DNA from 3 places in the Allobosea sp. Root670 genome. Region 3 is predicted to be linked to each of the others. Evidence: predicted binding sites of a transcription regulator. Region 3 holds the regulator's gene; each other region holds the start of a gene.
What was found. Region 3 encodes PhoB, which activates phosphate uptake and scavenging genes when phosphate is short. Its sites were predicted from a motif close to TGTCATNNANCTGTCAT; they were not measured.
Positions count from the first base shown of each region.

Region 1 (9,535 bases), on a different contig from region 3:
GAAGCCCTGGCCGTCATAATAGTTCACGCCGGTGAAGAGCAGGCCGAGCGAGGCGTCGCGCGTCATCGTCCAGGTCGAGTTGCGGACGAGCACGTCGACTTCGCCCGACTGGAGCGCGGTGAAGCGGTCCTTGGCCGAGAGCGGGATGAACTTCACCTTGCTGGGATCGTTGAAGATCGTCGCGGCGATGGCACGGCAAAGATCGACGTCGAGCCCCTTCCAGTTGCCCTGCGCATCCGGCACGCCGAAGCCGGCGAGGCCGGTGTTCGAGCCGCAGTTGAGAATGCCGCGCTGCTTGACCTGCGCCAGCGTGGCCTGGGCCGAAGCCCCCGTCGCGGACATCGCCAGGCCGATGCCTGCTGCAAGGGCGGCTGCTACAAACTTCTTCATCGGTACTCTCCCGTTGGAACCCCTGTCCGGCTGATGCCGGAAGATTTGTCTGGTCCCGCCGCCGGCGGCTTTTTCGCCGCTCGGTTCATCCCGCTTTCGCGCGGCGTCCCCATATCATCGCGTCGATTGCCAGAGCGACTCATGAGCGTCAAGCAACCGCCATACGCATGAGCCGCCCCTTGTTCGCTGCATATATCACATGCGAGTTTGTGGGGAGTGGTCAAGCCCGGCCACAATTTTTCCGTTTTTTGGCCGTGCCTTTCCATGAAAAAGCTGACTTCGCCTGAATTTGCGCGCCTCGGCGAGCGCACGCGCCTCGTCCTGGCAGGCCGCGACCCCGCCGACAGCTACGGGTTTGTCAATCCGCCTATCGTACGAGGCTCGACGGTGGTCTATCCGAACACCGAGGACTTCCTGGTGCGCAAGGCGCGCTACACCTACGGCACGGACGGCAACCCGACGATCGACGCGCTGATCGCCGCCGCCAACACGATCGAGGGCGGCGCGGGCGTCGTCGTGACGCCATCGGGCCTGATGGCCTGCACACTTGCCTTTCTCGCCATGCTCTCGGCCGGCGATCACGTTCTGGTGACGGACAGCGTCTACCGGCCGACGCGGATCTTCTGCGATACCTTCCTGAAGCGGATGGGCGTCGAGACGACCTATTACGACCCGCTGGTCGGCGCCGACATCGCCAAGCTGTTCAAGCCGAACACCAGGGCGATCTGGACCGAGGCTCCGGGCTCGCAGACCTTCGAGATGCAGGATATCCCGGCCATCGTGGCGGCTGCGCGTGAGCGCGACATTCTCGTCGCGATGGACAACACCTGGGCTACGCCGCTGTTCTTCGATGCCCATGGCTTCGGCGTCGACCTCTCCGTGCAGGCTGGTACCAAATATTACGCCGCCCATTCCGACGTGCTGATCGGCACCGTCTCGGCCCGCACGCCGGAGCTGTTCAAGGCGTTGCGCGCAACCTGGGGCCAGCTCGGCCTGATCATCGCCCCGGAAGACGCCTTCCTGACGCTGCGTGGCATGCGCACGATGGCCATCCGCCTGAAGGAGCAGATGCCGGCCGGCATCGCCATGGCGGAATGGCTGCGCGCGCGGCCCGAGGTCGCTCAGGTCCTGCACCCTGCCCTGCCGGGCGCGCCCGGGCACGAGATCTGGAAGCGCGATTTCACCGGCGCCTCCTCGCTCTTCACCTTCGAATTGAAACCGGTCTCGATGAAAGCCGTCGGCGCGATGCTGGACGGGCTGACATTGTTCGGGATCGGCGCGTCCTGGGGCGGCTATGAGAGCCTCGTCCTGCCCTTCGACTGCAAGAGCTATCGCACTGCGACCGGGCCCGGCTTCAAGGGCCCGACGATCCGCATCCATATCGGGCTGGAGGACATCGAGGATCTCAAGGCCGATCTCGATGCCGGCTTCGCGCGGTTGCGGGCGGTCGGCTGAGCGTGGGCCACCCGGCCGTCATTCCCGGGCGAAGCGCAGCTTCGACCCGAGAACCTCAGGACGAGAAGGCGCCGGAACCTTCGGCGTCATTGCGAGCGCAGCGAAGCAATCCAGGGGCGGCAGCGCTCGACGTCCCCTGGATTGCTTCGCCGCTTCGCTTCTCGCAATGACGGCTGGAGCCCTTTCCGGCGATAGATGTTCGGGTCAAGCCCGAGCATGACGCCCAGTGAGGAGCGCTTAGAGCCTGCCGATCTCGAAATCGCGGCCGAGCAGCTTCGCGAGCTGCTTGAGCCGCCCCTCGACACGCTCGCTCGCCAGCGCCGACAGATCGTCGGGAAACCGCAACAGCAGGCGATTGTCGACGCAAGCCGCCGGAATGCGCGGCAGGATGCCCGCCATGCCGGCCGAAAGCAGATAGGCGACGCGGAAGATCGCCGCGATCAGCAGCGCTCGCGCGAGAATGGCCGGCGGCAACAGCGTCTTCAGTCCCGCCGCCCCCGGCGAGCTCGCCTTCATCCCGGCATAGCGGTGGAAGATCGCCAGCGCCAGGAAAGCCCGCCCGACATGGTCGATGCCGGTGAAATAGGCATGGGCGATGACGTTCATGCTCTGCTCGCCGCGATAGTCAGGATGGGCGCGCCAGCCGATATCGGAGAGCAGGCAGACGGTCTCGATCATCCGGCCGGATGGCTCGTCCTGCGGCAGGCCGGCCGTTTCGAGGATGCCGCGGGTCCAATTGATCAGCTCGGCCGCATGGCGCGGATCGCGTGCGCGCAGCAGGTTGTAGTCACGCGCCGCCTGCAAGAGCGGATCGGCATTCTGCTCCTCCGGCGAGAGCTGCTCGTGCAGCAGGCCTTCGCGCACGCCCTGCGCCGAGATGATGATGCCCCGCGGCTTGCCGCGCTTGATCAGCTCATCGAGCACCAGCGCGCCATAGGCCAGCAGCGGACGGCGGGCCGACGAAACCGAATCGATCGCATCGAGCACCGAGGCATCGGCCCGCTCGACCAGCTTGACGAAATCGGCGACGTCGCGCGTCGGCACGGCATAGCCGTGCATCACGTTGAGCGGATAGGCCATGCGGTGCTGATGAAGAGTGGCAAGCGCGCGCCAGGTCCCACCGACGGCATAGAAGTCCCGCCCCTTCATCGCAGCGAGCTGCGGCAGCTTGTCGAGTTCGTCCTTGACGATTTTCTCGGCAGCCCTCAGCGAGCCCTTCGAGCGGTCGAGCAAGGCAAGACCGCCGAGCGGCACGCTGGCGCCCTGCCCCACCGAACCGCCTTTGACCGAGATCAGCTCCAGGCTGCCGCCGCCGAGGTCGCCGACGACACCGTCCGGCACATCGAAGCCCGAGATCACGCCGAGGCCGGAGAGCACGGCTTCGCGCCCGCCCGAGATCAGTTCGATCGGCTGGCCGATCGCCTCCTCGGCACGCGCGATGAACTCGGGCCCGTTGCTGGCATAGCGCGCCGCCGCCGTCGCGATAACGCGGAGTTCCCCGACATGCATGGCTTCGCAGAGGATGCGGAAGCGGACCAGCGCGTTGATCGCCTTGGCGATGGCATCGTCGGCGAGGCGTCCGGTCGTGGCGACCTGGCGACCGAGACCCGCCATCTCCTTCTCGTTGAAGACCTGGGCGGGCGCGCGCGCCAGCATCTCGTAGACGACAAGACGGACCGAGTTCGAGCCGATATCGACGATGGCAATGGTATGGGAGAGCGCGAGCCGCCCCGGCGCGTGCCTGGGCTCAGGCCTTGCGTCCCCCTCGGCGTGCGAGGGAGCGGGGACTTGAATTGGAGAGCGATTTTCCACGTCCGGACAGACTCGGGTTCGTCATGAAGTACTTATGCGCATTGAACGGCTCTTCGTTCGGCGCGGGGACAATGCGGCGCGAGCCGCCATCGGGCAATATCGTCCAGCTCTGCTCGTTGTCGAGCAGGTTGGCCAACATGATCTGATCCAGCAACTGCTGATGCACCGTCGGATTCAGGATCGGGGTCAGCGCCTCGACGCGGCGATCGAGATTGCGCGGCATCAGATCGGCCGAGGAGATGTAGATCTTGGCCTTGGGTCCGGGCATGCCGTGGCCGGCACCGAAAGCGTAGATGCGCGTATGCTCGAGGAAGCGGCCGATGATCGACTTGACGCGGATATTCTCGGACAAGCCGGGCACGCCCGGCCGCAGGCAGCAGATGCCGCGCACGACGAAGTCGATCTCGACGCCGGCCTGGCTCGCGTCATAGAGCGCGTCGATGATCTCCGGGTCGACCAGCGAATTGCACTTGCCCCAGATCGCGCCCTTGCGGCCGGCCTTCACATGGGCGACCTCCTCGGCGATGTCGGCGAGCAGACGCTGCTTCAGGCCAGTCGGCGAGACGGCCATCCGTTCCAGCCCGGCCGGCTCGGCATAGCCGGTGATGAAGTTGAAGACGCGGGCGACGTCCTGCGCGATCACCGGATCGGCAGTGAAGAAGGAGACATCGGTATAGATGCGCGCCGTGATCGGGTGGTAGTTGCCGGTCGCGATATGGCAGTAGCTGACGAGCTGACCGGCCTCGCGGCGCACCACCAGCGAGAGCTTGGCGTGGGTCTTGAGCTCGATGAAGCCATAGACGACCTGGACGCCGGCGCGCTCCATCTCCTTGGCCCAGCGGATATTGGCTTCCTCGTCGAAGCGAGCCTTGAGCTCGACCAGCGCCGTCACCGACTTGCCGGCCTCGGCCGCTTCCGTCAGCGCCTTGACGATCGGCGAGTTCGATGAGGTGCGGTAGAGCGTCTGCTTGATCGCGACGACATTGGGATCGCGCGCCGCCTGCTGCAGGAACTGCACGACGACATCGAAGCTCTCATAGGGATGGTGGACGAGCAGGTCCTTCTGGCGGATCGCAGCGAAGCAATCGCCGCCATGCTCGCGGATACGCTCAGGGAAACGGGCATTGTACGGTTTGAACTTCAGGTCCGGCCGGTCGACGCCGACGAGCTGCGAGAGCTCGGTCAGGCCGATCAGGCCGTTGACCTCGACGACCTCGTCGCTGTCGACCTTGAGCTCGCGCACGATCAAACGGCGCAGATGGTCCGGCATGCCGGTCGAGAGCTCGAGCCGGATCACCACGCCGAGGCGGCGCTGCTTCAGCATGGTTTCGAAGACGCGGACGAGGTCCTCTGCCTCCTCCTCGATGTCGAGATCGGAATCGCGGATGATGCGGAAGGAACCCGCCCCCTTCACCTCGTAGCCGGGGAAGAGCTTGCTGATGAACAGCGAGACCGCGTCGTCGAGCGCGATGAAGCGATGCAAACCCTCGCGCGCCAGATCCGGCAATTCGATGAAGCGGTCGATCTTGGTGGGCACGCGGATCAACGCGTCGAGCTGACGGCCATCATTCTTGCGCTCCAGCGCCAGCGCGATGGTGAAGCCCAGATTGGGAATGAAGGGGAAGGGATGCGCCGGGTCGATCGCCAGCGGCGTCAGCACCGGGAAGATGTAATTGAGGAAGTAGTCCTCCAGCCAGATTCGGTCCTGCGCGCCGATATCGCCGGGCTGGAGCAGGTGAATGCGGTTCTCGTGCAGCTCATGACGCAATTCGGCCCAGCGCGCCTGCTGGTCGGCGGTCAGTGCCGCGACGGCCTCGCCGATGGCGACGAGCTGGCCGGCCGGCGTCAGGCCGTCCTGGCTGCGCGTGGTCACGCCGGCCTTGAGCTGCTCGCGCAGGCCGGAGACGCGGACCATGAAGAATTCGTCGAGATTGTTCGCGGAGATCGAGAGGAAGCGCAGCTGCTCCAGCAGCGGGTGGCTGCGGTTCGAGGCTTCCTCCATGACGCGGCGGTTGAACTGGAGCCAGGAGAGCTCGCGGTTCATGAAACGCTCCGGCTGCTGGCGCAGGGGCGCCGCATCAGCCTCGCTGGAGAGCTTCTCCGACTCGTCGATCACCGTGTCGAGGGTCATGCGCTTCACTCGCGTCCTGGTCGTCTTGCCGCTCATGCCGCCGTTGAAGCCATTCTAGTGCGACGGTTCGATGACAAGCGACATGATTTGAAGCATGCGGCCTGCGCAGAGATAGCCGGATTCAACCCGGCTCCTCCGGGAACAGTTCCGCCAGCGCCTCCTGCACCAGCGGGCGCGTCACCCGGCGTCCGCGTTCCAGCGCGAGCCGGTCGAGCCGATCGACGACCTGCCGCGCGGCGGCGAAGGAACGTTCCATCCGCATGGCCAAGCTGTCGATCACGGCGATATCGACCACGAGCTGGCGGTCGATGAACAGCTTGACCAGCAGTGCCCGCAGCAGCCCGTCATCCGGCGGTTCGATCGTCGCGGCAGGCGCCAGCCGGAGTCGCGACAGCAGATCCGGCACACTAACGCCCCAGAGATCGGGCGCGCTTCGCGCCGTCAGCAGCAGCGAGCCGCCACGCGCCTTGATTGCGTTCATCAGGTGAAACAGGGCTCGCTCGTCGAGGTGGCCAGCATCGCAATCCTCGATCACCAGCGCCCCGCCGGACACGAGGTGGGGCACCTCCGCCTCGTTCAGCTCCGCTGCCGAAATCGTCCAGGCATGGGCGGCGCGGGCCCAGATCGCGGCAAGATGGGTCTTGCCGGCCCCTTCCGGTCCGGTCAGGCGCAGCCAGGCCTCCGGCCAGGCGGGCCAGCTCTCGATCAGGCTGTAAGCCGCCTCGTTGGAAGAGCCGACGAGAAAATCCTCGACGCCATGGCGGCTGTCGACCGGCAGGTCGAAGGCGAGCTGGCGCGGGCGTTGCGGAATGTCGGACATGGCGGCTCAGGCGTCGGCGTCGACGCGTGCCTTTGCCGCCGCAGCGCGGGTGGCATCGCCGCCGTGATAGAGATTGCTGGCGAGATATTGCCTCAGCGCAAAGCGGCAGAGCACGCCGATGACAGCCGCGAGCGGCACGGCAAGCAGCAAGCCCACGAAGCCGAACAGCGAGCCGAAGGCAAGCAGCGCGAACATCAGCCAGACCGGGTGCACGCCGATGGAATCGCCGACGAATTTCGGCTGGAAGATATTTCCCTCGAGGAATTGCCCGGCCAGGAAGACGCCGAGCGTCGCCAGCGGCCAGGTCCAGTCCGGCCAGAACTGCACCGTCGCGACGCCGACCGAGAGCACGAGTCCGGTCAGCGAGCCGACATAGGGGATGAAGGAGAGGAAGCCCGAAATGATGCCGATCAGCGCACCGAAATTCACGCCGATGACGCTGAGGCCGATCGCATAGAAGCCACCAAGCAGGACGCAGACCAGCGCCTGCCCGCGCAGGAAGCCGGCGATCGCCATGTCCATCTCGTGCAGCAGGCTGCGGATGGTGTCGCGATGGTCGAGCGGCAGCCAGCTATCGACGGTCGCGACCATGCGGTCCCAGTCGACCAGCAAGTAGAAGGCGATGACCGGCGTCAGCACCAGGAGCGAGAACACCCCGACGATGGCGGTGCCGCCGCTCCAGAGCGATTGCAGCAGGCCACCGACCCATTTCATGCCGTCGCCGACGAGGTTGCCGAGCGAATTCTGCGCTTCCTTGGTCAAGTCGGCGCCGCCGAAGCGCTCCAGCCAGGGCGCCCCCTTCTCCAGCACCAGCGCCTGCAGCTTGGCGGCGTCGCCCGGCAGGCGGGCAACGAGCCCGGCAAGCTGCTGGCCGAGCAGCGGCGCCAGCAGCACCAGCCCCAGCACGAAGATGAGCAGGAAGACGACGAGGATGACGATCGTCGCCGCCAGCCGGTTCATGCCCATGCGCTCCAGCCTGTCGGCGAGCGGGTCGAGCAGATAGGCCAGCGCCAGTGCCGCGATGAAGGGCAGCATCACGTCCCGCAGCATCACCAGAACCAGGATGAATACGAGAAGGGAGCCGACCCAGAAGCCGATCTGGCGTTGCAACGTCATCGATCAGCCTCTCTCGCGTCTCACGGCCGGCGGGACAAGACAAATGTGCATCGAGGCCCGGGGTTCCAAGCCGCAATGGCGGATAAAGCCCCGTCAACCTGCCATGTGGCGCAGCCAGAAGGCGAGATAGGCCGTCATCGAGGCGACCGTCAACAGAGCGACGAGGAGTTCACAGACCAGAGCGGCAGCGCCGAGCTCGATCCCAAAGGCGCGCGAACCGAGCGCCAGCGCGGCGAAGCCGATCTGCGCGGCGGTGTTGAGCTTGCTGACGACGATCGGCGCGATCGTCAGGGGCTTGTCGAGCAGCCAGGACAGGATCACCGCCGCCACGATCATCAGGTCGCGTGCGACGACGAGCACGACGAGCCAGACCGGAATCGCGCCGACGATGGCGAGCGTGATGTAGATCGAGACGATCAGGGCCTTATCGGCTACGGGATCGAGCCAGGCGCCCAGCTCGCTCGCCATGCCGCAGCGCTTGGCGAGGAAGCCGTCGACAGCATCCGAGACGCCGGCGACGACGAAGAGGATGAAGGCCGTCTCCCAGTTCGCGCCGACGATCATGACGATGACCAGCGGCACCAGGAACAGGCGACCGATGGTGATCAGGTTGGGGATCGTCATGGCGATAGTTTCGCGCGAACCGCGGAAAAGACCAATGCTCTCCGGACAGAGACCCTGCGTCCAGTCGGAATGACGTCGCCTCGCCTGTGAGAAATCGACAAAGCCGGCGCAGATGCCTTGCCAGCGCGGGCGCGCTTGCCTATCGCTCGCGCGAGCAGAAGGAAGGCGAAACGCAATGAGCAAGCCCGGCGCAAACGGACTGACCTATGCGCAGGCAGGCGTCGATATCGACGCCGGCAACGCCATGGTCGACGAGATCAAGCCTCTGGTGCGCGCGACGCGCCGGCCGGGCGCCGATGCGGAGATCGGCGGCTTCGGCGGATTGTTCGACCTCAAGGCCGCCGGCTTCAGCGATCCGATCCTGGTCGCGGCCAATGACGGCGTCGGCACCAAGGTCAAGATCGCCATCGAAAGCGGGCTGCACGCAACGATCGGCATCGACCTCGTCGCGATGTGCGTGAACGACCTGATCGTGCAGGGCGCCGAGCCCCTGCTCTTCCTCGACTATTACGCCACCGGCAAGCTCGACCCGAAGGTCGGCGTCGAGATCGTCCGCGGCATCGCCGATGGCTGCCGCCAGGCCGGCTGCGCATTGATCGGCGGCGAGACCGCCGAGATGCCCGGCATGTATGCCGAGAAGGATTACGACCTCGCGGGCTTCGCCGTCGGCGCCGCCGAACGCGGCACGCTTTTACCGCGCGAGGACCTGAAGCCCCGCGACGTGGTCTTCGGCCTGCCCTCCTCCGGCGTGCATTCCAACGGCTATTCGCTGGTTCGCCGCATCGTCGAGGTCAGCGGCCTCGGCTGGGAGGCGCCCGCCCCCTTCGCGCCCGGCAAGAGCCTGGCCGAAGCACTGCTGGAGCCGACCCGGATCTATGTGAAGCCGCTGCTGCAGGCGCTGAAGGCGACGGACGGCATCAAGGCGCTGGCGCATATCACCGGCGGCGGCTTCCCCGACAATATTCCGCGCGTCCTCCCGGAGGGGCTCGGCGTCGCGCTCGATCTCACCGCCATCCCGGTCCCGGCCGTGTTTGGCTGGCTTGCCCAGGTCGGCGGCGTCGCCGAGCGCGAGATGCTGCGCACCTTCAACTGCGGCATCGGCATGATCGTCGCGGCTGATGCCGGCAAGGCGGATGAGGTTCTCGCCGCGCTGAAGGCCGCAGGCGAAGCGCCGGTGAAGCTCGGCG
Region 1 is NZ_LMJU01000001.1:223,119-232,653, forward strand. It holds gene ASE61_RS01000 (amino acid ABC transporter substrate-binding protein) at 1-390, opposite strand, end outside; gene metC (cystathionine beta-lyase) at 655-1,845, shown strand; gene ppx (exopolyphosphatase) at 2,083-3,657, opposite strand; gene ASE61_RS01015 (RNA degradosome polyphosphate kinase) at 3,593-5,788, opposite strand; gene ASE61_RS01020 (hypothetical protein) at 5,910-6,608, opposite strand; gene ASE61_RS01025 (AI-2E family transporter) at 6,615-7,724, opposite strand; gene ASE61_RS01030 (CDP-alcohol phosphatidyltransferase family protein) at 7,818-8,348, opposite strand; gene purM (phosphoribosylformylglycinamidine cyclo-ligase) at 8,524-9,535, shown strand, end outside.
Region 1: the regulator PhoB is predicted to act here: its motif matches at 5,848-5,864, upstream of ASE61_RS01015 (RNA degradosome polyphosphate kinase).

Region 2 (9,535 bases), on a different contig from region 3:
TCGGAGAGAAAAAGCTCTTCGGCTTCAACGTGGACCAGCGGGATATTATAGTGATCCCTGAACAGGCGGACGACCTCTTCCGCCTCGTTCATCCGCATCAGGCCGTGATCGACGAACACACAGGTGAGCTGGTCGCCGATCGCCTCGTGGATCAGCACCGCCGCCACCGCCGAGTCGACGCCACCGGAGAGACCGCAGATGACGCGGCCGGTGCCGACCTGCTCCTTGATCTTCTTCTGCATCTCGGAGCGATAGGCCGACATGCTCCAGTCCGGCTTGCAGCCGCAGATCTCGACGACGAAGTTGCGCAGAAGCTTGCCGCCATCGGGGGTATGGACCACCTCGGGGTGGAACATCGTCGAGTAGAAGCGGCGCTCCTCGTCGCTCGCCACGGCATAGGGGGCGTTCTCGGAGGTCGCCTTGACGGTGAAGCCGGCCGGGAGCTGCGTGACCCGGTCGCCATGGCTCATCCAGACCGGATAGCGGCCGCCCTCCTCCCAGACACCTTCGAACAGCGCCGAGGGCGTGACGATCTCGACATCGGCGCGGCCGAATTCGGCAGCATGCCCACCCTCGACCTTGCCGCCGAGCTGATGCGCCATGGTCTGCTGGCCATAGCAGATGCCCATCAGCGGGATATTGGCCGAGAAGACCGCTTCGGGAGCGCGCGGGCTGCCCTCGTCCGGCACCGAGGCCGGGCCTCCCGAGAAGATGACGCCCTTCGGCTTCATGCGGGCAAAGGCCTCGGAAGCGGACTGGAACGGGGCGATCTCGCAATAGACGCCGATCTCGCGGATGCGCCGCGCGATCAGCTGCGTCACCTGCGAGCCGAAATCGATGATGAGGATGGAGTCGTGATGGGGCTGAGCGCTCGTCATCGCGTTCCGTTAATGGATCGCGCGGGCGCACGCAACGGGGCCGCGCCCGAACGCATGGCGGCTCTACCGCTAGGCCTTGGCGGCATCCTCGATCAGGTCAGAAATCTCGGCCGGGCGCGAGGCGAGCGAGGCGTGGCTGGCATCGAGCCTCAGGGTCTTCTGCGGACGCATGCGCTGCGCCATCATGACCTGGTTTTCGGGCGCGATCATCCGGTCGGCGCTGGAGATCTGGTACCAGTTCGGCTTCTTCTTCCAGGCCGGGGCCGTCACGGTGTCGCCGAAGGTCGAGCCGAGCGGCGCCTTCTGCGTGATCGCCATCACCATGGCTTCGTCGGCCGACAGGTCCTGACAGAAACTCTCCCGGAACTTGTCCGGCTTGATCCAGAGATAGCCGTCGCTATCCGGCGCGATGTTGGGGAAGGCCTGCGGCGGCCTGGCCTGGCTGATACCGCCCGCGCTTTCGCCGGCATCGGGCGCGAAGGCCGCGATGAAAACCAGGGCCTTGACGTTCGGCAGGTCGCCCATCTCGGTGATGACCTTGCCGCCATAGGAATGGCCGACGAGCACGACGGGGCCTGCGATCTGCCGCACCATCTTGCGGGTGCGCTCGGCGTCATCCGCCAGCGAGGTCAGCGGATTCTCGACGGCGTGAAGATCGGCATGGCCGCGCCGCGACAATTCGAGAATGACCTTCGACCAATGGGCGGCCCCGCCCCAGAAGCCATGAACCAGAACGATCGCGGGCTTGTTGGGCATGTCACCATCTCCCATCCCGGCCGGGGAAGGTCCCGGCCGAACACGTCGCCGAGTGGAAACCTCGCAGAGTTTCAGCAGAGTGTCGATGCGGAAGCGCAGCCGCTAACGCTCATGCGTTGCGCGACAGGCAGGCCAGATAGAACCCATCCGTGCCGGTGCGCCGCGGCGAGAGCTGCAGGCCGTGGGTGGTGGCGAAGCGGGCGAGCAGGGAGAAGTCGCTTTCGGCGCCCCTGAGCACGTCGATCGGCGCGATTGCGGAGAAGCTCGCATGCTTGGCGAGGAAGGCGCGGATGGCCTCGTCGTTCTCCTCCGGCAGCACCGAGCAGGTGATGTAGGCGACGCGGCCGCCCGGCTTCACCAGCCTGGCGGCGCGGGCCAGCACCTCGGCCTGGTCCTTGATGCGCTCGGCCAGTGCGCCCGGGCGCACCCGCCATTTCGCATCCGGGTTGCGCCGCCAGGTACCGGAACCGGTGCAGGGCGCGTCGACCAGGACGAGATCGACCTGCCCCGCGATATCGGCGAAGGGCTCGTGGCCGCGCGAGCGGGGAATGCGAACCTCGACGATGCCGGCGCTCGAGCGGGCGAGCCGGTCATGCAGGGGCGCGAGGCGGCGGCTGTCGAGATCGGTGGCGTAGAGGCTGCCGCGATTGGCCATCAACGCCGCGAGCGCCAGCGTCTTGCCCCCTGCCCCGGCGCAGAGATCGATCACGGTCTGGCCGGGCCGGGCACCGGCGAGCAGCGTCACCAGTTGCGAGCCCTCGTCCTGGATCTCGAATGCGCCGGCGAAGAAGCCGGGCTCGGTCTGCAGCGACGGACCGCGCCCGTCATGGCCGGGCTGGAAACGCAGCGCATCCGGAGACCAGGGCCCCTGCTCCGGCTGGAGATGGGCCAGATCGTTCAACACGGCGTCCCTGCTCGCCTTCAGGCGATTGACGCGCAGATCGATCGGCGCGCGCGCGGCCAGCGCCTCGCCCTCAGCGATGGCGACCTCGCCCAATCCCGCTCGGAAAGAAGGCCAGAGCCATTCCGGCACGTCGGCCTGCACCCATTCGGGCGCGCCCTCGACCGAGAAAGCCGTGAGAAGCGCGGTCTCGTCGTCGCTCAGCGGCTCCGGCGCGTGATTCTCGCCAGAGCAGAGTTCCGCGATCTCCGCGACGCCGAGGCCGCGCAAACCCGCGAGCATGCCGAGGACGAGCGCACGCGGCGTCTCCGACGCCATCGCATAGCCGGAGGAGGCCTTGCGCCGGAGCGCGTCATAGACCAGCGAGGCGATGGCTGCGCGGTCCTTGGAGCCGGCGAAACGGCGCGACAGGCCCCAGTCCTTCAGGGAATCGGAGGCCGGCCGGCGGCGCTCGACGATATCCTGGAGCACCTCGATGGCAGCACTGATCCGGGCGGCTGGGGTCATGACGTTTCAATCCTGGCGCCGGACGGCTTCCGGGCGCCGCAAACACGGTGTCGAACATGTTTCGACCGATTCAAGCATGACGCCGGGGCATAAGCCTCCCATTGCCACACTCTTGACGCGGTCGTTCCACAAGCGGAAAGACGATGCAACCGCATGTCGCGGCCATTGGGATACACACACATGAAAAGCGCCAGCCGCATCGTCATCCTGAGCCTCGTCGCGCTCGGCCTCGCCGCCTGCGCCACCCAGCAGCCGGACTACACTCCGCCGGCCTCCAAGCGCCTCGACGCCAAGACGACCCTCGAGAACCGCCGCTGAGATTTCGCGGAGCGGCAAAGGCTGGCTGCGTCGCGGCCGACCGATCCCGCTCGCATCGGCAATCGCACCAAAACCCGCGCCGGCTTCTGCCGGGGCGGGTTTTTATATGGGCGACGCGATCGGTAGAAGACCCGCGGCACGCGGCCGCTCAACTTTCGGCCAACTGTCATCGGGACAGCGCCGATGCTAGCCTTCCACCAGGGTGGAGGAACGGTCGATGATGCGCTTCGGGGCTCTCTCGCTAACTCTTCTATCGCTCGCGCTGGCAGATGCGGCGGCAGCCCAGCAGATCTATCGCCACGAGCCGGCCAAAGGGCTGATCCGAGCCGGTCAAAAGATACTGGTCGATGACGGCAGATGCCCGCGAGGACAGATCCTCGAGGTGACCGGCGGCACAAATCCGAGCCTCAGGGCCCGGCAAGGCCAATCGACGGAGCGTGAACGTCGTTGCATTCCGCGCGGTTGAGCGGCGACAGTTTCGACCAGATGCCGCGCCACACGCTTCCGCGCGGCGCCCCAGACCCGCCCCAGATTCACCAAGTGCCAGCCTTCATGCCGGCGTCATATCCGCCGACCTAAGTTCGCCGGCATTTCCGCAAGACCGGGTCAGGCCATGACAAAGAGCTTCCTTCTCTCGACCACGCTCCTTGCCGCGCTGTCCTTCCAGGCACCGGTCGCGCTTGCGCAGGCGGCTCCGACGCTGTCCGGCCAGAAGCCGCTGGTCATTGCCCATCGCGGCGCCAGCGGCTACCTGCCCGAGCATACGATCGAGGGCTACAAGCTCGCGATCGAGCAAGGCGCCGACTTCATCGAGCCCGACCTCGTCTCGACCAGGGACGGCGTGCTCGTCGTCCGCCACGAGCCGATGCTATCAGGCACGACCGATGTCGCGGATCGCCCGGAATTCGCCAATCGCAAGACCACCCGCAAGGTCGACGGCGTCGACACCACGGACTGGTTCGCCAATGACTTCACCGCCGCCGAGATCAAGACGCTGAAGGCGAAGCAGGCCTTCGCCGATCGCGACCCTTCCCATAACGGCAAGTACCAGATCCCGACCTTCCAGGAGGTGATCGACCTCGCCAAGGCCGAAAGCGCCCGCACCGGCCGCACCATCGGCATCTATCCCGAGACCAAGCATCCGACCTATCACGCCGCGCTCGGCCTCGCCTTCGAGGACAAGCTTTTGGACATGCTCAAGGCCGCCGGCTGGACCGACAAGACCGCGCCGGTCTTCATCCAGAGCTTCGAGACCGCGAACCTGAAATACCTGCGCCCGAAGACGCAATTGCGCCTCGTCCAGCTCGTCGATGGCGACGGCGTCGACAAGGACGGCAAGGTCACGCTCGCCGCGCCCTTCGACCGGCCCTATGATTTCGCCGTGCTGGGCGACAAGCGGACCTTCCAGGACATGCTCTCGGCCGAGGGCCTCAAGGAGATCGCGACCTATGCCGACGGCGTCGGCCCCTGGAAGCCCTATCTGATCGGCGCCAAGCAGACGATCGGTGCGGACGGCAAGCCGCAGGACCTCAATGGCGACGGCGCGATCGACGAGCGCGACCGCACGCTGATCGCCCCGACCAATGTGGTGAAGGACGCCCATGCCGCCGGCCTGCTGGTCCATAGCTGGACCTTCCGCAGCGAGCCGAAGCGGCTGACCTCCGATTTCAAGAGCGATGCGGGCGCCGAGTACAAGGCGTTCTTCGCGCTCGGCCTCGACGGACTGTTCTCGGATTTCCCCGATCAGGCCGTGAAGGCGCGCGACGGCAAGTAAGCCCGATCTTGGCAGAAGGCCCGCGACGCCAGGCGTCGCGGGCCTTCTCATGGGGAGATGTCGCGCCTTCCGGCACGGCTGAACTCAATCGCAGACGCGGGTCGTCCGACGCACGACGCCGCGCGGTGTCTCGCGCTCGGTCGTCACGGTGCGGCAGTCGCGGCGCGAATTCGCACGGCGCCATTCACGCTCGCGATGACGGTCGTACCGGTCGCGCCGCTCCTCGCGGATTTCGCGATCGATGGCCCGCTCGCGCGGCGAGCGCGTATCGACGCTGACGCCGCCGGGGCCGACATTGATCGACTGGGCATAGGCTCCGCCACTCATCAGAAGCGCGACAAGCAGGGCAGGAACAAGACGTTTCATGACGTATCCTCCGTTCCCGTCACCAACCGGTTACGCAAGGATTCGTTCCGACATCCCCTGAAACGCAAAACGCGCCGGCAGAGCCGGCGCGCTTGCGGTTTTCGATGGGAATACCCGCTCTCAGTGCAGGATCTGCGAGAGGAAGAGCTTGGTGCGCTCGTGCTGCGGGTTCTTGAAGAACTCGTTGGGGGTGTTCATCTCGACGATCTGGCCGGCATCCATGAAGATGACGCGGTCGGCGACCTGGCGGGCGAAGCCCATCTCGTGGGTGACGCAGAGCATGGTCATGCCCTCGTCGGCCAGCGAGACCATGGTGTCGAGCACCTCCTTGACCATCTCGGGATCGAGCGCCGAGGTCGGCTCGTCGAACAGCATGATCTTCGGGCTCATGCAGAGCGAGCGGGCGATCGCCACGCGCTGCTGCTGGCCGCCCGAGAGCTGGCCCGGATATTTATGGGCCTGCTCGGGAATCTTGACGCGCTTGAGATAGTGCATGCCGATCTCCTCGGCATCCTTCTTGGGCATCTTGCGCACCCAGATCGGCGCCAGCGTCAGGTTCTCGAGGATCGTCAGATGCGGGAACAGGTTGAAGTGCTGGAAGACCATGCCGACGTCGCGGCGGATCTCGTCGATCTTCTTGAGATCGTTGGTGAGCTCCGTGCCATCGACGATGATCTGGCCCTTCTGATGCTCCTCCAGCCGGTTGATGCAGCGGATCATCGTCGACTTGCCCGAGCCGGACGGGCCGCAGATGACCAGCTTCTCGCCGCGGCTGACCTTCAGGTTGATGTCGCGCAGCACATGGAACTCGCCGTACCACTTGTTGACGCCGATCATCTCGACCGCCGTCGCCGTGTTCAGCGAGGTCTGCTTCAGGGCCGCGGGGCGGGAGTCGGTCGTCTTGGTTTCTGCCATTGCCATGGTTGTCGTCCCTCTCAACGTTTTTGGCCGGCGGCGAGGCGCTTCTCGACCGCGATCGAGTAGCGCGACATTCCCCAGCAGCACAGGAAATAGAAGATGGCGGCGAAGGCGTAGCCTGTCGACCGTGTCGTCGGCGTCGCCCAGGTCGGATCGATCAGCGTCGCCTCGATGGTGCGCAGGAAGTCGAAGATGCCGACGATGGTGACCAGCGTCGTGTCCTTGAACAGCCCGATGAAGGTGTTGACGATGCCGGGAATGACGATCCGCAACGCCTGCGGCAGGATGATCAGGCGCATCATCTGCCAGTAGCCGAGGCCGAGCGACATCGCGCCCTCGTACTGGCCCTTCGGCATCGCCTGCAGGCCGCCGCGCACCACCTCCGCCATATAGGCGGCGGCGAAGAGCGCGACGCCGATCAGCGGCCGCAGCAAACGGTCCGGCGAATATTCCTGCGGCACGAAGAGCGGCAGCATGGTGTTCGCCATGAACAGCACCGTGATCAGCGGCACGCCGCGCACGAACTCGATGAAGATCACCGAGAGCAGCTGGATCGCCGGCAGCTTGGAGCGGCGGCCGAGCGCCAGCAGCACGCCGAGCGGCAGCGAGAAGACGATGCCCACCGCCGAGATCAGGAAGGTCACGGTCATGCCGCCCCAGAGGCCGGTATCGACGCGCGGCAGCCCGATCCTGTCGGCGAGCACCGCCAGGAGCCCGAAGACGACGAGCGAGATCAGGATCAGGCGCTTGGGCCGGTAGAAGCGCTGCCAGGCCGGCATGGCCTCCTCGACCGCGAGCTGGCCCTCGCCGATCCAGAACTTCATCAGTCCCGGCGCGAAGGAGAGCACCAGATAGAGCACCGCCAGCGCGAAGGTGACGAGGATCAGGAAGCGCAGGAAGCTCTCCGCGCGCTCGCCGCCAAGCAGCAGGATGAAGGCGCTCGCCGGCATGATGACGAAGAAGAAGAAGAAGCCGACCTTCTTCAGCGGCATTTTGTTCCAGAGCAGCCAGACCACGCCGAGCGCGAACATCGCGAAGACGATGTTGACCCGCCAGCGCTCCGCCACCGGATAGGAGCCGTAGATGAAGTACTGGGTGCGGTCCGCGATATAGGCCCAGCAGGCGCCGACCGGGCGCCCGACCTTGTCGGCGAGGCAGGCATCGCGGTTCGTGCCGGTCCAGACCGCATCGAGGAAGTAGAAGCGGATCATCCCCGGAACCGTGTCGATCACCAGCCAGACGCAGAGCAGCGTCAGGATGATATTGAGCGGGCTCGAGAACAGGTTCGTCCTGATCCAGGCCAGCGGGCCGGCGACGGAGAGCGGTGCCGGCTCCTGCTCGAGGGTTTCCCTGCGGACGAAGGCGTAGGGCGCGTTTTCGGTTGTTGCGTCGGTCATCGCGCGGCCCTCACCGTTCCACCAGCGCCATGCGCTTGTTGTAGATGTTCATGAACAGCGATGTCACCAGCGAGATCGTCAGATAGACCGCCATCGTGATCGCCACGACCTCGACCGCCTGGCCGGTCTGGTTCAGCACCGTGCCGGTGAAGACCTGAACGAGATCGGGATAGCCGATCGCGACCGCCAGCGACGAGTTCTTGGTCAGGTTGAGGTAGTTGGAGGTCAGCGGCGGGATGATGACGCGCATCGCCTGCGGAATGACGACAAGCTTCAGCGTCGGCCCGTTGCGCAGGCCCAGAGCATGGGCGGCCTCGGTCTGCCCTTTCGACACCGCGAGGATGCCGGCGCGCACGACCTCGGCGATAAAGCCGGCCGTATAGGTCGTCAGGCCGATCAGCAGCGCGACGAATTCCGGGAAGATCTGGACACCCCCGCGCAGATTGAAGCCGGCGAGTTCGGGATAGACGAAGGTGACCGGCCGGCCCAGGACGAAATAGATCAGCGCCGGCACGACCACGATCAGGGCGAGCGCGACCCAGCCGATCGGATATTGCCTGCCGGTCGCGGCCTGCTGCTTGTGCGCCCAGGAGCGGAAGATGAAGGTGGCGACGAGACCGATCAGGAACGCCCATATGATCAGGCTGCCGCCGGGACCCAGGTGCGGATCGGGAAGGTAAAGGCCGCGGTTGTTGAGCAGCGCTCCGGCCGGCAGCGCGATCGACTGGCGCGGGTTCGGCAGCGGCTTCAGCACCGCGTTGTACCAGAAGAACAGCTGGAGCAGCAGCGGGATGTTGCGGATGACCTCGACATAGATCATCGCCAGCTTGGAGATGACCCAGTTGTTCGACAGCCGGGCGACACCGACGAAGAAGCCGAGGAAGGTCGCAAAGATGATGCCGAGCCCGGCGACCAGCAGCGTGTTCAACAGGCCGACGATGAAGGCGTCGCCATAGGTCGAGCCGCCCGCGGCCGAGAACGGGATCAGCTTCTGGTTGATGTCGAAGCCGGCGGCGTTGTGCCAGAAGCCGAAGCCGGAGGCGATCTTCTGCGCGCGCAGGTTCTCGATCGCGTTCGAAGCCGCCGACCAGATCAGGAAGACGACGATCGCCACCAGAGCGGCCTGATAGACATAGCCCCGGACCTTCGGGTCGTAGAATAACGACGCCTTGCCGGGTGATACCTGTTCGCTCGGAATGCTCGACACCTGTCACGCCCTTTTTGTTTCGCTTGTCGTGGCCGGCGATCCTGCAGCGGTGCGGTTGCGCTGCGGTCGTCTTGTTGTCCGTGCCACTCTTCTGGTTTTGCGAACGGCGCCCGGCCGGCAGGCCGCGCGCCCTTCCCTTACGTCCCGGCCCGGCGCAGCGCGTTGCGCTGCGACAGGTATCCGGCACCGGCGGCCGCCGGCGCGATGATGTTCCTCATGCGGTTCCCCTGTTCGGAGCGGGTTCGTCCCGCCCTCGGCCAGCCAGCAAGCTTCGCGCCAACCGGCGCGACACCTGCCTCGATTCCTTCGTCTCGCACAGGGCTGCCTCGCCCTGTCCCGTCATCTTTCGAACCGGCCGCCCGCCGGTCGTCTTCAGCGGATCGGCGGAGCGTATTGCAGGCCCCCCTTGGTCCACAGCGCATTCTGGCCACGTTCGATCTTCAGAGGCGAGTCCCGACCGAGATTTCTCTCAAAAGATTCACCATAATTGCCGACATGGCGAACGATGCGATA
Region 2 is NZ_LMJU01000001.1:211,907-221,441, forward strand. It holds gene guaA (glutamine-hydrolyzing GMP synthase) at 1-878, opposite strand, end outside; gene ASE61_RS00960 (alpha/beta hydrolase) at 948-1,634, opposite strand; gene ASE61_RS00965 (RsmB/NOP family class I SAM-dependent RNA methyltransferase) at 1,744-3,042, opposite strand; gene ASE61_RS26850 (hypothetical protein) at 3,223-3,360, shown strand; gene ASE61_RS25825 (DUF6719 family protein) at 3,578-3,826, shown strand; gene ASE61_RS00970 (glycerophosphodiester phosphodiesterase) at 3,974-5,134, shown strand; gene ASE61_RS00975 (hypothetical protein) at 5,219-5,500, opposite strand; gene ASE61_RS00980 (amino acid ABC transporter ATP-binding protein) at 5,621-6,415, opposite strand; gene ASE61_RS00985 (amino acid ABC transporter permease) at 6,436-7,815, opposite strand; gene ASE61_RS00990 (amino acid ABC transporter permease) at 7,826-9,013, opposite strand; gene ASE61_RS00995 (amino acid ABC transporter substrate-binding protein) at 9,395-9,535, opposite strand, start outside.
Region 2: the regulator PhoB is predicted to act here: its motif matches at 3,909-3,925, upstream of ASE61_RS00970 (glycerophosphodiester phosphodiesterase).

Region 3 (9,535 bases):
ATTGCTTCGTCGCTACGCTCCTCGCAATGACGAGGAGCGGGAAGCAGGGCTTACTTGCCCTGGTTGATCGAGACCGGCTTCACCGCATTGTTGGCGAGGCCGTACTTCTCGATCAGCTTGTCATAGGTGCCGTTCGCCTGCAGCCGGTCGAGCGCACCCTTGACCGCGTCGCGCAGCTGCGTGCCTTCCGCCGTCTTGGCGAAGGGGATGCCGGCCAGCGAATGGGTGAAAGGCTTGCCGAGCGCGATATAGGTGTTCGGCTCGAGCTTCTGGAAGTGGCTCATCGTCTCGCTGCCCTGGACGCCGCCCTGCAGGCGCTGCGTCTTGAGCTGGGTGCGGGCATCGACCGAGCCTTCGGTGCCGACCACATTGATCGCCGGCTTGCCCTTGGCAACGCAGTTCGCCTCGCTCCACTCGCCGATCTGGCGCGGCCAGTTGGTCGCGCGGCTGGCGCCGACGCTCTTGCCGCAGAGGTCCTCGGGGGTCTTGATCGTGTCCTTGAAGGCGGTGACCGTGTAGAACTGAGCACCGGAATCCATGTAGTCGATGAAGTCGGCGGTCTCGCGCCGCGCCGGCAGGTCGCTCATCCCCGCCATCACCGCGTCGACGCGGCCGGTCTGCAGCGAGGGCAGCATCTGGGCGAAGGCGGTCTCCTGCCACTCGACCTTGACGCCGAGCTCCTTGGCGATGGCCTCGCCAAGCTCGATGTCGAAGCCCGAGAGCTGGTTGGTCGCGACATCCTTGAAGGCGATCGGCGGATAGTTCGGCTGGGTCGCGATCACGATCTTGCCGGCGGTCTTGATGCGGTCCGGCAGGGCCTGGGCCTGCGCGGCGAGCGCGGTGCCGGCGAGCAGCGCGGCAACGATGGTCAAACGAAGCATGTGGTCTCTCCCTCTGGTGAACTGATCCGTCGCCGTCACTTCAGGACGGCGGCGATGAAGTCGCGCGTGCGCGCCTGGCTGGGCGCGACGAGCACGGTCTGCGGCGGGCCCTGTTCGACGATCTCGCCCTTGTCCATGAAGACGACGTCGCCTGCCACTTCGCGGGCGAAGCCGAGCTCGTGCGTGACCACGATCATCGTCATGCCGGACGCCGCGAGATCGCGCATCACGTTGAGCACCTCGCCGACGAGCTCGGGGTCGAGCGCCGAGGTCGGCTCGTCGAACAGCATCAGCTTGGGCTTCATGGCGAGCGCCCGCGCGATGGCGACGCGTTGCTGCTGCCCGCCCGAAAGCTCGCTCGGATAGGCGTCGCGCTTGTCGGCGAGGCCGACGCGCTCCAGCAGCGCCGTCGCCTCGGCGACGATCTGCTTGCGCGGCTGCTTCAGCACGGTGAGCGGCCCCTCGATGATGTTCTGCAGCGCCGTCATGTGGTTGAACAGGTTGAAGCGCTGGAACACCATGCCGGTGACGAGGCGCTGGCGCGCGATCTCGACATCGGTCAATTCGTGCAGTTCGTCGCCGACGCGGCGATAGCCGATCAATTCGCCATCGACGCGGATGGCGCCCTTGTCGATCTTCTCGAGCTGGTTGATGCAGCGCAGCAGCGTCGACTTGCCCGAGCCCGAGGGCCCGATGATGCATTGCACCGTGCCGGGCTGGATCGAGAGCGAGACGTCGTTCAGCGCCTTCAGCTCGCCGAAGATCTTGCTGACATTCGCGATCGTGACGATCGCGCTATCGGCCTTCGCCGAGTTCTCCGCCGTGCTCATGCCGTTTCCTCCTGCACCGCGGCGCGCTTGGTGCGCCGCCCTCCCCGCCCCTTCGAGAAATGGCGTTCGAGGAAATACTGTCCGATCTGCAGGATCGTCACCACGAGCAGGTACCAGCCGGCCGCGACGATCAGCAACTCGATGACCCGGGCATTGGCGTAGTAGATCGTCTGCGCGTTGCGCAGGATCTCGGCATACTGGATCACGCTCGCCACCGAGGTCAGCTTGACCATGCTGATCACCTCGTTGCCGACCGGCGGGATGATGACGCGCATCGCCTGCGGCAGCACGATCCGGCGCAAGGTCGTCAGCCGGGTCATGCCGATCGCCTTGGCGGCCTCGGTCTGCCCGGTATCGACGGAGAGAATGCCGCCGCGCACGACTTCGGCGGTATAGGCGCCCTGGTTCATGCCGAGCCCGAGCAGCGTCGCCATGAACGGCCCGATGATGTCGATCGTGCGCCAGGAGAACAGGCCGGGGATGCCGATGGTCGGAAAGACCAGCGCCAGGTTGAACCAGATCAGCAGCTGCAGCAGCAGCGGCGTGCCGCGGAAGAACCAGATGTAGAACAGCGCCGCGCTGCGCAGCACCGGGTTCGGCGACATGTACATGATCGCGAAGATCACCCCGAGCACGATGCCCAGCGTCATCGCGCAGACCGTCATGATCAGCGTGTTGCCGAGACCGGCGATGATCGCCGGCGCGGTGAAGAACTGCCGGACCACCGGCCAGGCGATGTCACCTTCGACGAAGGCCATCACGATCCAGGCGAGGATCGCGAGGATGATCACTGACGCGACCCAGCGCCCGTAGAAGCGCCGCGGCACGATCCTGAGATGCGAGACCGCAGCGAGATCGCGGCTGCTGATCGGCGAGGTGGCGTCGCTCATCGCTTCGTCTCCCGGCTCCAGGTTTCGAGAGCGGCGAGCTTGCCACGGAAGCGCGCGATCTGCTCGCGCACCCGCTCTGGCGCCGTGCCGCCATGGCCGCTGCGCGCGGCGACCGCGGCATCGAGCGTCAACTGGTCGAGCACGCCGGCATCGAGGCGCGGATCGACCGCCCGGAGGTCGACGGCATCGAGCGTTTCAAGCTCGCGGCCCATCTCCTCGCAATAGCGCACCAGCGCACCGGTGATCTCATGCGCTTCGGCGAAGGGCACGCCATTGCGAGCGAGATGATCGGCCACCTCGGTCGCCAGCGCGAAGCCGGAGCCGGCCTGCGCCCGCATCGTCGCGACATCGGCGCTCATGCTGGCGATCAGCCCGGCGAAGGCCGGCAGCACCTCCTCCAGCACGTCGACGGCGTCGAAACCGGTGCGCTTGTCCTCCGCGAGGTCGCGGTTATAGGACAGCGGCAGCCCCTTCAGCGCGCCGAGCATGGTGACGAGATCGCCGGTCAATCGCGCCGCCCGGCCGCGCGAGATCTCGGCGATATCCGGGTTCTTCTTCTGCGGCATGATCGACGAGCCGGTCGCGAAGGCGTCATCCAGCGTCACCCAGGCGAATTGCCGGGAGGTCCACAGCGTCACCTCCTCCGCGAGCCGCGACAGGTTCGTCGCCAGCATCGCCGCGACGAACAGGAACTCGGCGACATGGTCGCGCGCGCCGACCGCATCGACCGAATTCTCGAACGGCCCGTCATAGCCGAGCGCCTTGGCGCTGAGCTCCGGATTGAGCGTGATCGCCGAACCGGCGAGCGCCGCCGCCCCGAGCGGGGACTGGCCGGAGCGCTTCTCCCAGTCGGTCAGGCGCGAGGCATCGCGCATCAACACCTGCCCATGCGCCATCAGCCAGTGGCCGAAAGTGACGGGCTGCGCGCTCTGGAGATGGGTGAAGCCGGGGCAGACCGACGCCGCATGCTCGTCCGCCTGGTCGGCGATCGCGGTCAGCAGTTCCGCCAGCATGCCGGCGAGCGTGCGCGACTTGCTCCGCAGATAGAGCTTGAGATTGTTCGCCGCCTGATCGTTGCGCGAGCGTCCGGCTCGGAGCTTGGCGCCGGTCGAGCCGACGCGCTCGGTCAGGATGCGCTCGATGAAGGTATGCACGTCCTCGTCATCGGGCCCGGGCGCGATCCGCCCCTCGACCGTATCGCGGGCGATCCCGTCGAGCGCGGTCAGGATGGCCTGGAGTTCCTCGGCAGTCAGCAGGCCGGCCCGTCCGAGCTCGGCCGCATGCGCCTTGCCGCCCGCGACATCCTGCGGCACCAGCCTTGCGTGTTCGCCGGCGGCGCTCGACAGCTTCATCAGCCGCGGGTCCGGCGGCTTGCGGAAGCGGCCGCCCCAGAGTCGGGTCGTCTGGTTCATGATCTCATTCCTCCCGTTGAGGAAGAATGGCCTCTTGACCGAGAGGCCGGCAAACGAAACGATCTCCGCCGAGATAGTCCAAAAAGGAATACCCCATGGCGGCCAGCCGGCCACCCCCGTCAGCCGCGGCGCTGAGGGCGTTCGCGACGGTCGCAAGGCTGGGCTCGACGGCCCGTGCCGCCCTCGCGGTCAACCTGACCCAGAGCGCCGTCTCCAAGCAGATCCTCTCGCTGGAGCACCATCTCGGCACGGTGCTGTTCGACCGCAGCCCGCTCGGCCTCAAGCTCACCGAAGCCGGCGCGATCTACCTGCCCTATGCGGAAGCCGCGCTGGAGCAGATGGAACGCGGCGCCAGGCGTCTTGCGGAGCGCAGCGCCATCGCCCGGCCGATCCGCCTGCATATGGTCGCGATCGCCGGCGAACGCTGGCTGATGGCGCGCTTTCCGGCCTTCGCCGAGGCCCATCCCGGCGTCGACGTGCAGTTCACCAATTATGTCAGCGAGAGCGAGACCGAGGAGCCGGATATCGAGATCGCCCATGGCGTCCCGCCCTGGCCTGGAAAGGAGGCGCATTTCCTCTTCGGCCGCGATGTCGCGCTCGTCGCCGCGCCGAGCCTGATCGAGCGGATGGGCGGTTTCCGCCGCGCCGCCGATATCCAGAAGATGACCCTGCTGCAGCACTACCAGATGCCGGCCTTCTGGGCCGAGTTCACCGAAGCCCATGACCTGCGCGGCGCGGTGCCGGAGCATACCGTGCGCTACGGCTATTATTCCGTGATCACCAGCGCCGCCGTCGCCGGCCTCGGCCTCGCGCTGGCGCCACGCTGCTACGTCGCCGACGAGTTGGCCTCCGGCGCGCTCGTCAATCCGCTGGGGCTCGGCTTCACCAGCGCCACCGGCTGCTGGCTGACGCGGCCGCTCGACCAGCCGCCGCGGCCGGGGCTGGATGCCTTCATCGCCTGGCTGCGGGCCGAGGCCGAGAGCTTCGACGCAGCGACGCGCGCGCCGCCCCCTTACGTCTGACCGGACCCGGCGAAACCTCCCCCTCGCCTGCGCGTTGTCACCCGAGGAGGAGGAGCCATGCTCACCATTCTGCCAGCCCCGGACCATGTCGCCGCCTATCGGCTGTCGCAGACGCTCACGGCTGAGGATCTCGACGCCATCATGGCCGATATCGACGCCCGGCTCGAACGTCACGAGAAGCTCGGCATCCTCGCCGACATGACCGATTTCACCGACATGACGCTGGCCGCGGCCTGGAAGGACGCGCGCTACAGCCTCGGCAAGCTCTGGGAGCTCAGGCGCTTCCCCAAGGAAGCCGTGATCACCGACAAGGGCTGGCTCGCCGGCTTCGTCGATCTGCTCGACCCGGCGATCCCCTTCGTCAAGGTCCGCGCCTTCAAGCCCGAGGACTATGACAAGGCCCTGACCTGGGCCGGCGATATCGAGGGCGGCCCGAACGCCTGAGGCTTACGCGGCGCCGCTGCGCGCGAAGGTCTCGTCGAAGGCGTAACCCGCGCCGCGCACGGTGCGCAGCGGGTCTTTGGCGTCGCCCGGCGTGATCGCCTTGCGCAGCCGCCCGACATGGACGTCGACCGTGCGCTCGTCGATATAGACGTCGCGACCCCAGACAGCGTCGAGGAGCTGGGCGCGCGAATAGACCCGGCCCGGCGCCTGCATCAGGAATTCCAGCAGGCGGAACTCGGTCGGGCCGAGATGCAGTTCGCTCCCGGCGCGCCGGACGCGGCGCGTCGTGCGGTCGAGTTCGAGATCGCCGGCCGCGAGCAACCCTGCGACATGGCCAGGCTTCGCTCTGCGAAGAAGCGCCTGGATGCGGGCGATCAGCTCCGGCAGCGAGAACGGCTTCACGACATAGTCGTCGGCGCCGGTCGCAAGCCCGCGCACGCGCTCGGTCTCCTCGCCGCGCGCCGTCAGCATGATGATCGGCACGCGCTCGGTGTCTCGGCGCGAGCGCAGGCGCCGGCAGAGCTCGATGCCGGAGAGACCCGGCAGCATCCAGTCGAGCAGGACCAGATCAGGCGTGGAATCGCGCAGATGCAGCTCGGCGTCATCCCCGCGCGCGACGCTGTCGACCTCGAAGCCCTCGGCTTCGAGGTTGTAGCGCAGCAGCAGGGTGAGCGGCTCCTCGTCCTCGACGATCAGGATACGTGCGGCCATGATGGCTTTGACCTCAGCTTCCCGTCACCGCTTCGACCTCGATATTGGTCGTGTCGAGCTTCGGCCGGTTCACGTCGAGGGAATCGCCGGTGACGAGGTAATGGATCGTCTCGGCGATATTGGTGGTGTGGTCGCCGATGCGCTCGATGTTCTTGGCGCAGAACAGCAGATGCGTGCAGAAGGTGATGTTGCGCGGATCTTCCATCATATAGGTCAGGAGTTCGCGGAACAGCGAGGTATAGAGCGCGTCGATCTCGTCGTCGCGCTTCCAGACCTCGAGCGCCTTCTGCTCGTTGGTCGCGGCATAGGCGTCGAGCACGTCCTTGAGCTGGGCCTGCACGAGGCGGCTGATATGCTCGAGGCCGACGACCGCGCGATGCGGCGGCTGGAACTGCCCGGCGATGGCGACGGCGCGCTTGGCGATGTTCTTGGCGAGATCGCCAACGCGCTCGATGTCGGAGGCGAGGCGGATCGCCGAGATCAGCTCGCGCAGGTCCTGCGCCAGCGGCTGGCGCCGGGCGATGGTGAGCACGGCCTTCTCCTCGACCTCGCGCTGGAGATTGTCGAGGCGCTGGTCGGCCGAGATGATCTTCTGAGCGAGCGCGGTGTCGCGACGAACGAGCGCGACGGTCGAGTCGCCCAGCATGCGCTCGGCCATGCCGCCCATTTCAGCGAGGCTGCGGCGGATGCCTTCGAGATCGGTGTCGTAGGAGCGGACGATGTGGTCGGTCATAGGGGTGTCCTCCTCGTCGCCGCTTAGCCGAAACGGCCGGTGACGTAGTCCTGGGTCTGCTTCTTGGCCGGGTTCATGAAGATCGTGTTGGTCGGCGCGAACTCGATGACCTCGCCGAGATACATGAACGCCGTGTACTGCGAGATGCGCGCCGCCTGCTGCATGTTGTGCGTGACGATGGCGATGGTGAAATCGCTCTTGAGCTGCTCCAGCAGGTCCTCGATCTTGCCGGTCGAGATCGGGTCGAGCGCCGAGGTCGGCTCGTCGAACAGGATCACTTCCGGCTTCTGCGCGATGGTGCGCGCGATGCAGAGGCGCTGCTGCTGGCCGCCGGAGAGGCCCATGCCGGAGCTCTTCAGCTTGTCCTTGACCTCGTCCCAGAGCGCGGCGCGGCGCAGCGCGCCCTCGACACGGTCGTCGAGCTCGGATTTCGGCGGCTTCTCGTAGAGGCGGATGCCGAAGGCGACGTTGTCGTAGATCGACATCGGGAACGGCGTCGGCTTCTGGAACACCATCCCGACGCGCGAGCGCAATTCGTTCACGTCGACGTCGTTCGAGATGATGTTGCGGCCGTCGAGCATGATCTGCCCTTCCGCGCGCTGCTGCGGATAGAGCGAGTAGATCCGGTTGAAGATGCGCAGCAGGGTCGACTTGCCGCAGCCGGACGGGCCGATCAGCGCCGTGACGTGACGATCACGGAAGTCGAGATTGATGTTCTTCAGCGCCTTGTGCTCGCCGTAGTAGAAATCGAGGTTCTTCACCGCGATCCGGACGGGCGCCTCGGCATCGAGCGACTGGGGGGAGAGTTCAAGGGTCGAAAGCATCGACTTAGGTCCTCAAGGTCGGTCGCGACCGGGTTGGTTTCAGGCTCACTTGCTGCCGGCGACGATGCGCCGGGCAACGATCGAGAGCACGAGGATCGAGACGGTGATGATGAGCGAGCCGGCCCAGGCGAGCTGCTGCCAGTTCTCGTAAGGGGCGGAGGCGAACTGGTAGATCGTTACCGGCAGGTTGGAGACGCCGCCGGTGAGCGTCGGCGAGAACCAGAAATTGTTGTTGAGCGCGGTGAAGAGCAGCGGCGCCGTCTCGCCGGCGATGCGGGCGAGCGCCAAGAGGATGCCGGTGACCATGCCGGCCTTGGCCGCGCGCCAGGTCACCGATGTGATCACGACGGAAGGCGGCGCGCCGAGCGCGGCGCCAGCCTCGCGCAAGGGACCGGGCACGAGGTTCAGCATGTCCTCGGTGGTGCGCACGATCACCGGGATCGCGATGATGCCGAGCGCGACGCCGCCGGCCCAGCCGGAATAGCCGCGGAACGGCTCGACCAGGATGACGTAGACGAACAGGCCGATCAGGATCGACGGCGCCGAGAGCAGGATGTCGTTGATGAAGCGGATCAGGTTGGCGAGCTGCGAGCCGCGGCCGTATTCCGCGAGCCAGGTCCCGGCGAGCACGCCGATCGGCGTGGCGATGGCGATGCCGAGGAAGGTCAGCACGAAGGATCCCACGATGGCATTGGCGAGGCCGCCGCCTTCCGTACCGGGGCCGGGCGTGACCGCGGTGAAGGTGGCGAGCGAAAGCCCGCCGAGGCCCTTCACCACGAGCATGCCGAGGATCCAGAACAGCACGAAGATGGCGATGAAGGTGAAGCCGGTGGCGATGATCTTCATCAGCCGGTCGGCGGTGCGACGGGACTGGCGCACGCGGCCCCAGGGCTGATGCGGCAGTTCGCGAGGCGTGGTCGTCATGGTCATGGAGGGCCTCAGTAGCGCTTGACGCGGGCGACCAGCAGCCGCGCGATGACGAGGACGACGAAGGTGACGAAGAACAGGATGCAGCCCAGCGCGATCAATGCGTTGAGCTGCAGCCCCAGCGCCTCGTTGAACTCGTTGGCGATGCGCGAGGCGATGGTGGAACCCGGGTCGAACATCGAGGCCGAAAGCCGGTTGGCGTTACCGACGACGAAGGTCACCGCCATGGTCTCGCCGAGCGCGCGGCCGAGGCCGAGCATGACCGCGCCGATGATCGAGACGCCGGCCTGCGGCACCAGCACATGGCGCACGACCTCCCAGGTCGTCGCCCCGATGCCATAGGCGCTCTCGCGCAGCACGGAGGGGATCTGCTCCAGCATGTCGCGGGTGATCGAGGCGATGAAGGGGATGATCATGAAGGCGAGGATGATGCCCGCCGTGAAGATGCCCAATCCCGAAGGCGAGCGCGAGTAGAGCACGGTGCCGACGATCGGAAGGCCCTCGACGATGTTCGAGAGCGGGATCTGCACATAAGCCGCAAAGAGCGGCACGAAGACGAACAGGCCCCACATGCCGTAGATGATCGAGGGCACGGCCGCGAGCAGCTCGATCGCGGTCGCGACCGGCTTCTTGAACCAGGCCGGGGCGAGCTGGGTCAGGTAGACCGCGATGCCCAGCGAGAGCGGCACACCGATCACCAGCGCGATCAGCGCCGTCGAGAGCGTGCCGACGATCGCCGGCCAGGCGCCGTATTGTTCGTTCTGGGTATCCCAGACGCTGGAGGTGATGAAACCGAGACCGAATTCGCGGAAGGCCGGCCAGCCGCCGATGACCATCGAGACCATGATGCCGGCGAGCAGC
Region 3 is NZ_LMJU01000017.1:480,568-490,102, forward strand. It holds gene ASE61_RS20300 (ABC transporter substrate-binding protein) at 51-881, opposite strand; gene ASE61_RS20305 (amino acid ABC transporter ATP-binding protein) at 917-1,711, opposite strand; gene ASE61_RS20310 (amino acid ABC transporter permease) at 1,708-2,601, opposite strand; gene argH (argininosuccinate lyase) at 2,598-4,013, opposite strand; gene ASE61_RS20320 (LysR family transcriptional regulator) at 4,109-5,035, shown strand; gene ASE61_RS20325 (STAS/SEC14 domain-containing protein) at 5,093-5,479, shown strand; gene phoB (phosphate regulon transcriptional regulator PhoB) at 5,483-6,190, opposite strand; gene phoU (phosphate signaling complex protein PhoU) at 6,204-6,923, opposite strand; gene pstB (phosphate ABC transporter ATP-binding protein PstB) at 6,947-7,747, opposite strand; gene pstA (phosphate ABC transporter permease PstA) at 7,793-8,677, opposite strand; gene pstC (phosphate ABC transporter permease subunit PstC) at 8,686-9,535, opposite strand, start outside.